DNA from 3 places in the Micromonospora sp. USAFONa4 genome. Region 3 is predicted to be linked to each of the others. Evidence: predicted binding sites of a transcription regulator. Region 3 holds the regulator's gene; each other region holds the start of a gene.

Region 1 (2,266 bases), 970 kb from region 3:
TTCGGCTTCGTGCAGAGCCTGGGCTGGGCGGCCGGCACCTGGGTGGTCACCCGGCAGGCGGCGGGTCAGCCGCTGAGCGTGGGCGCCGCCCTCTCCTACGGGGCGCGCCGGGCGCTGGGCCTCTGGGGCTGGACCCTGCTGATGAGCGTGATCATCGGGCTCGGGGTCTGTCTCTGCGTGATCCCCGGCATCTACTTCGCCTTCGCGCTGAGCATGGCCGGCCCGGTCTACCTCTTCGAGCGACAGCACCCGATCGGCCGTTCCTTCCGCATGTTCCACGACCGGCTCGGTCTGCTGCTCGGCCGGGTGGCGCTGGTGGCGGCGGCGGTGATCGTCGGCAGCGGGGCCGCCAGCATGGTGCAGGGCATCGGCACGCTGCCGTTCGGCACCACCCCGCTGGAGTCGCCCGGCACGGCGGTCGGCGTGCTCGTGGTGACGCTGGTGGGCGCGGTGCTGGCCCTGCCGACCCACCTCGCCCAGCTGGTCGGCCTGGTCGTCACGTACGCCGAGCAGCGTGCCCACGAGGGGCCGGTGGACAGTGCGCGGCTGGCCGGTGAACTCGGCTGACCGGGGCGATCGTGCTTGCACTCGGCAGGGGAGAGTGCTAAACAAGTCATTGGCACTCGCATACCGCGAGTGCCAACGGTCGGGGCGGTAGGGCCACGGTCGTAGCGGCGTCCAGACGCGGCTGCGGCACATGGCCGGTCGTCGCGGGCTATCCGGCCCGGCCGAGGAGACGTCGTCGTCGCCAGGTGGCGACGTCCCAAGGTGCGTACACCAGGCGGCCCATCCGGGACACACACTCCGGGTGGCCCGTGAGTGTCCAGGAGGACAACGCCGTATGGCCAAGATGATCGCGTTCGACGAAGAGGCGCGCCGCGGCCTCGAGCGGGGCATGAACCAGCTCGCCGACGCCGTGAAGGTGACCCTCGGCCCCAAGGGCCGCAACGTCGTCCTCGAGAAGAAGTGGGGTGCCCCCACCATCACCAACGATGGTGTGAGCATCGCCAAGGAGATCGAGCTCGAGGACCCCTACGAGAAGATCGGCGCCGAGCTGGTCAAGGAGGTCGCGAAGAAGACCGACGACGTCGCCGGTGACGGCACGACGACGGCGACCGTCCTGGCCCAGGCCCTGGTCCGCGAGGGCCTGCGCAACGTGGCCGCCGGTGCCAACCCGATGGCCCTGAAGCGGGGCATCGAGGCCGCCGTGGCCAGCGTCTCGGAGGAGCTGCTCAAGCTCGCCAAGGACGTCGAGACCAAGGAGCAGATCGCCTCCACCGCCTCCATCTCCGCCGGTGACACCAGCGTCGGCGAGATCATCGCCGAGGCGATGGACAAGGTGGGCAAGGAAGGCGTCATCACCGTCGAGGAGAGCAACACCTTCGGGCTGGAGCTGGAGCTCACCGAGGGTATGCGCTTCGACAAGGGCTACATCTCGGCCTACTTCATGACCGACCCGGAGCGCATGGAGGCCGTCTTCGACGACCCCTACCTCCTGATCGTCAACAGCAAGATCTCGTCGGTGAAGGACCTGCTCCCGATCCTGGAGAAGGTCATGCAGTCGGGCAAGCCGCTGCTGATCATCGCCGAGGACATCGAGGGCGAGGCCCTGGCGACCCTGGTCGTCAACAAGGTCCGGGGCACCTTCAAGTCCGTTGCCGTCAAGGCGCCGGGCTTCGGTGACCGCCGCAAGGCCATGCTGGCCGACATCGCCATCCTCACCGGTGGCCAGGTCATCAGCGAGGAGGTCGGCCTCAAGCTGGACGCCGTCGGCCTCGACATGCTGGGCCGCGCCCGCAAGGTCGTGGTGACCAAGGACGAGACCACCATCGTCGACGGTGCCGGCGACGCCGAGCAGATCCAGGGCCGGGTCAACCAGATCCGGGCCGAGATCGACAAGAGCGACTCCGACTACGACCGCGAGAAGCTGCAGGAGCGGCTGGCCAAGCTGGCCGGCGGTGTCGCGGTGATCAAGGTCGGCGCGGCCACCGAGGTCGAGCTGAAGGAGCGCAAGCACCGCATCGAGGACGCCGTCCGCAACGCGAAGGCCGCCGTCGAGGAGGGCATCGTCCCGGGTGGTGGCGTCGCGCTGGTGCAGGCCGGCAAGACCGCCTTCGACAAGCTGGACCTGGTCGGCGACGAGGCCACCGGCGCGCAGATCGTCAAGATCGCGCTGGACGCCCCGCTGCGGCAGATCGCCGTCAACGCCGGTCTCGAGGGTGGCGTGGTCGTCGAGCACGTCCGCAACCTCAACCCGGGTCACGGC
Region 2 (2,266 bases), 620 kb from region 3:
TCGGCGTCGGCGCGTCCGCGTAGAGGTAGGCGATGCTCGGGTCCGCCAGCGTCGCGCCCAGCGTCTCGGCCAGTTCCGCGACCAGGTGGGCGCGGACCACCGCCGGGTCGGGGTCGTACAGGAAGCGGCGCGCCGGGCCGACCGCTGCCTCGGCGTCCCCGGAGCCCGTCACCTGATGGCAGGGGACCCTTCCGCTGCCGGAAGCGTTGACAGGGGGCCCTTCCTTACCGCGCAGCAGGGTGGCGCGGCGGGGGACCCGCGCCAGTTCGCCGCACCACAGGGCCGCCTCGACCAGGTCGCCGTCGACGCTCACCCACTCCGCCTCGGCGCCCGCCGGGACCAGCGCGTGGTCGATGCCGGGCGCCACCTTCACGACGGTGTGCGGCACCCGCTCGGCCAGCCCGACGACGAAGTCCCAGGGCGGCGAGTAGGCGTTCGGGTCGAAGATCCGCCGCCCGGTGCCCGCCTTCCGGCGCGCCGGGTCGCAGAACACCCCGTCGACCCGGTCCACGTCGAACGCCGTGGCGTCGCCGCACTCCACCGTGAACAGCTCGGCCAGCCCGGCCGCCTCGGCGTTCGCGGCGGCCATCGCGGCGGTCAGCGGGTCGGCCTCCACGCCGTACACCCGGATGCCGGCGCGGGCGGCGGCGAGCGCGTCCGCGCCGAGGCCGCAGCCGAGGTCGGCGAGGACGCGCACCCCGGCGGCCCGCAGCCGCTCGGCCCGCCGTGCCGCGACGACGCCCCGCGTGGCCTGCTCCAACCCGGCCCGGGTGAGGAGCATCCCGGCCGCCGCCGGCCCGAACTTGCCGACCGCCCGGCGGCGCAGCTCGGCCTGGGTGAGGGCGGCCGACGCCAGGCCGGCCGGCAGCCCTGTCGAGCGGAGCGCGGCCGCCGCGGCCAGCGGATCGCCGCCGGCCACCCGCGCGGCGGCGGCGAGTGCGGCCGACCCCTCGGGCGTACGCAGGGCGGCGAGTTGGTCGAGATCCACCCGGTCATTGTGGTCGGCGGACCCGACGCGCCGGCCGGCGGGTTGGCACTCTCCTTGACGGAGTGCTAGCCGAGGAATAACCTGCGATTAGCACTCTCACCCCGAGGGTGCCAGCTTCCGGGCCTCGTGGCCCGGGCGCTGAACGCCAGGCGGACCGGCACCCGCGACGACGGCCCCGCCCGGTGGCATGTGGCAGATTGACGCCGGTCGGCTCGCCGACCGGTAACGAAACCAGTACCCCAGGAGGGTATGCCCGTGACTACCGCGACCAAGGTTGCGATCAAGCCGCTCGAGGACCGGATCCTGGTCCAGGCGAACGAGGCTGAGACCACCACGGCGTCGGGCATCGTGATCCCCGACACCGCCAAGGAGAAGCCGCAGGAGGGCACCGTCCTCGCTGTCGGCCCGGGCCGGATCGACGACAAGGGCAACCGGATCCCGGTTGACGTCTCCGTCGGCGACACCGTCATCTACTCGAAGTACGGCGGCACCGAGGTCAAGTACGCCGGCGAGGAGTACCTGGTGCTCTCCGCCCGCGACGTCCTCGCGGTCATCGAGAAGTAAGCAACCGATCAGTGTCGTCGCCCCGGTCCGGCTCGCCGGGCCGGGGCGACGACGCTTCGAAGGGACATTCATGGCGAAGATCCTGAGCTTCTCGGACGACGCCCGGCACCTGCTCGAGCACGGTGTCAACGCCCTCGCGGACGCGGTCAAGGTCACCCTCGGCCCGCGCGGGCGCAACGTCGTCCTGGACAAGAAGTTCGGTGTGCCCACGATCACCAACGACGGCGTGACCATCGCCAAGGAGATCGAGCTCACCAACCCCTACGAGAACCTCGGTGCGCAGCTGGTCAAGGAGGTGGCGACCAAGACCAACGACGTCGCCGGCGACGGGACCACCACCGCCACCGTGCTGGCCCAGGCCATGGTCCGTGAGGGCCTGCGCAACGTCACGGCCGGCGCCAACCCGGCCGGCCTCAAGCGGGGCATCGACGCGGCGGCCACCAAGGTCTCCGAGGCGCTGCTCGGCCGCGCCGTCGAGGTCGCCGACAAGAAGTCGATCGCGCACGTCGCGACGATCTCCGCGCAGGACGCCACGATCGGCGAGCTGATCGCCGAGGCGATGGAGAGGGTCGGCCGCGACGGTGTCATCACCGTCGAGGAGGGCTCCGCCCTGCACACCGAGCTGGACGTGACCGAGGGTCTCCAGTTCGACAAGGGCTTCATCTCGCCGAACTTCGTCACCGACATGGAGTCGCAGGAGTCGGTCCTGGAGGA
Region 3 (2,266 bases):
TCGCCGGCGCAGGTCGGGCACGGGTGCGGGATGGTGGTGCCGTAGCCCTGGCAGACCGTGCACGGCCGGGCGGAGACCACCTGGCCGAGGAAGGTGCGCTGCACGGACTGCACCTCGCCCCGGCCGGCGCACGCCTCGCAGGTGGCCAGGTGGGTGCCGGCCGCCGTGCCGGCGCCGGAGCAGGTGGTGCAGAGCACGGCGGTGTCGACGGTGATCGGCGCCTCGACGCCGAACGCGGTCTCGTGCAGGTCCAGCTCCAGCCGCAGGATCGCGTCGGCGCCGGGCCGGGTCCGCGGTCGCGGACCCCGCGAACCGCCGGCCGCGCCGCCGAAGAACGCGTCCATGATGTCCTGGAAGCCGACGAACGGCCCGGCGCCGCCGGGGCCGCCCGGGCCACCCGCGCCCCCGCCACCGGGGGCGAGCGGGTCACCGCCCAGGTCGACGATCTGCCGTTTCCGGTCGTCCGAGAGGACCTCGTACGCGGCGTTGATGTCCTTGAACTTCTCCTGGGCCTCCGGATCCGGATTCACGTCCGGGTGGAACTGCCGCGCCAACTTGCGGTAGGCGCGCTTGATCTCGTCGTCGGAGGCTTCCCGGCTCACGCCGAGAATGCCGTAGTAGTCCCTGGCCACTGCGTTCCGTGTCCTCATGTTCGTCTCGCGTTGCGCCGGTCGGCGGCCGGAGCCGGCCGTCGGCCCTGACTGGTCAGTTCTGGGCCAGCAGCTCGCCCACGTAGCGTGCCACGGCCCGCACCGTGGCGATGGTGCCGGGGTAGTCCATCCGGGTCGGCCCCAGCACGCCGAGGCCGCCGACGCTGGTCGCGCCCGGCCCGTAGCCGGTGCTGACCACCGAGGCGGCGCGCAGGTTGTCGATCTCGTTCTCGTCGCCGATCAGCACCCGCGTCGTGCTCGGCTCCGCCTCGCCGATGAGCTTGAGCATGACGACCTCCTCCTCCAGCGCCTCCAGGATGGGGCGCAGGGAGCCCTGGAAGTCGAGCAGCCCGCCGCGGGTGAGGTTGGCCGTCCCGGCCAGCGCGATCCGCTCCTCGTGCCGCTCGATCAGCGTCTCCAGCAGCACGGTGGAGAGGGTGGTCATGGCCGGACGCAGGTGCGGCACCGACTCCTCGACGAGCGCCTGCACCAGCGGCGGGGTCTCCGACAGCCGGGTGCCGACCAGCTTCTCGTTGACCAGCCGGCGCAGGTCCGTGACGTCGTCGGCGGGGATCGGCGCGGGCAGCTCGACCAGCCGCTGCTCGACCCGGCCGGTGTCGGCGATCATGACCAGCATCAGCCGGGTGGTGGAGATCGGCACCAGCTCCAGGTGGCGCACCGAGGAACGGGCCAGGCTCGGGTACTGCACGACGGCGACCTGCCGGGTGAGTTGCGCCAGCAGCCGGACGGTGCGGTGCACCACGTCGTCGAGGTCGACGGCGCCGACCAGGAAACGCTCGATCGCCCGGCGCTCGGCCGGGCTGAGCGGCTTCACCCGGGACAGCCGGTCCACGAAGAGCCGGTAGCCCCGGTCGGTGGGCACCCGGCCGGCACTGGTGTGCGGCTGGCGGATGTAGCCCTCCTCCTCCAGCACGGCCATGTCGTTGCGGACGGTCGCCGGTGAGACCCCCAGCTGGTGCCGCTCGACCAGCGCCTTGCTGCCGACGGGCTCCTGCGTGGCGACGTAGTCCTCGACGATCGCGCGCAGCACGGCGAGCTTGCGGTCGTCGAGACCCATCCTCCCCACCTCCTGTCGCACGTCGGCCCCGGCACGCGGGGGGCCGGGGCGGGCTGCTGGCACTCGACTGTAGCGAGTGCCAGTCTACGTCGGCGGGGCCGCCCGCGCGATGATCGACCTGGGGTGATCAGTCCGATCGGCGACCGCGCGGGCCCGCCCGACGCCCCCGTGGGGCCGGTGTTCCGGGCGTCCCGGCCGGTGTCGCGCTGGTGCCGCCTTGCCGGCTGCCCCTACCGTGACCTCCATGACTGAACCACCTCGCCCTCCCGGAGCGGGGGACCCCGGCTTCCCGCCGGACCCGACCGCCCCGTCGGGGGTTCCCGGCCCCGCCGGCTCCGGCGACCCCACCGCACCACTGTCCGGGGCACCGGGCCCGGGCAGCCATCCTCCACCCGGTGGCTATCCGCCGCCCACCGGTGACCAGCCGCCGTCGGGCGGCTACGGACCGCCCGGCGACTACCCGCCGCCCGGTGGCTACGGACCGCCCGGCGACCACCCACCGTCCGGCGGCTACGGACCGCCCGGCGGCTACGGAGCG

What was found. The regulator HrcA, encoded in region 3, represses chaperone genes, less so after heat shock. The targets are predictions, from matches to a motif close to GGTTNGCACNCTCNNNNNGAGNGTGCNAACC.
Region 1: a site for HrcA is predicted at 615-645, ahead of groL (chaperonin GroEL). Genes of this name have one in related genera too.
Region 2: a site for HrcA is predicted at 1,074-1,104, ahead of groES (co-chaperone GroES). Genes of this name have one in related genera too.

What each region holds. Positions count from the first base shown of each region.
Region 1 covers NZ_CM170072.1:2,814,548-2,816,813, reverse strand. The annotation lists gene AC0OO9_RS12200 (hypothetical protein) at 1-567, shown strand, start outside; gene groL (chaperonin GroEL) at 842-2,266, shown strand, end outside.
Region 2 covers NZ_CM170072.1:2,466,948-2,469,213, reverse strand. The annotation lists gene AC0OO9_RS10445 (THUMP-like domain-containing protein) at 1-988, opposite strand, end outside; gene groES (co-chaperone GroES) at 1,238-1,552, shown strand; gene groL (chaperonin GroEL) at 1,623-2,266, shown strand, end outside.
Region 3 covers NZ_CM170072.1:1,846,024-1,848,289, forward strand. The annotation lists gene dnaJ (molecular chaperone DnaJ) at 1-632, opposite strand, end outside; gene hrcA (heat-inducible transcriptional repressor HrcA) at 706-1,728, opposite strand; gene AC0OO9_RS07645 (DUF4870 domain-containing protein) at 1,973-2,266, shown strand, end outside.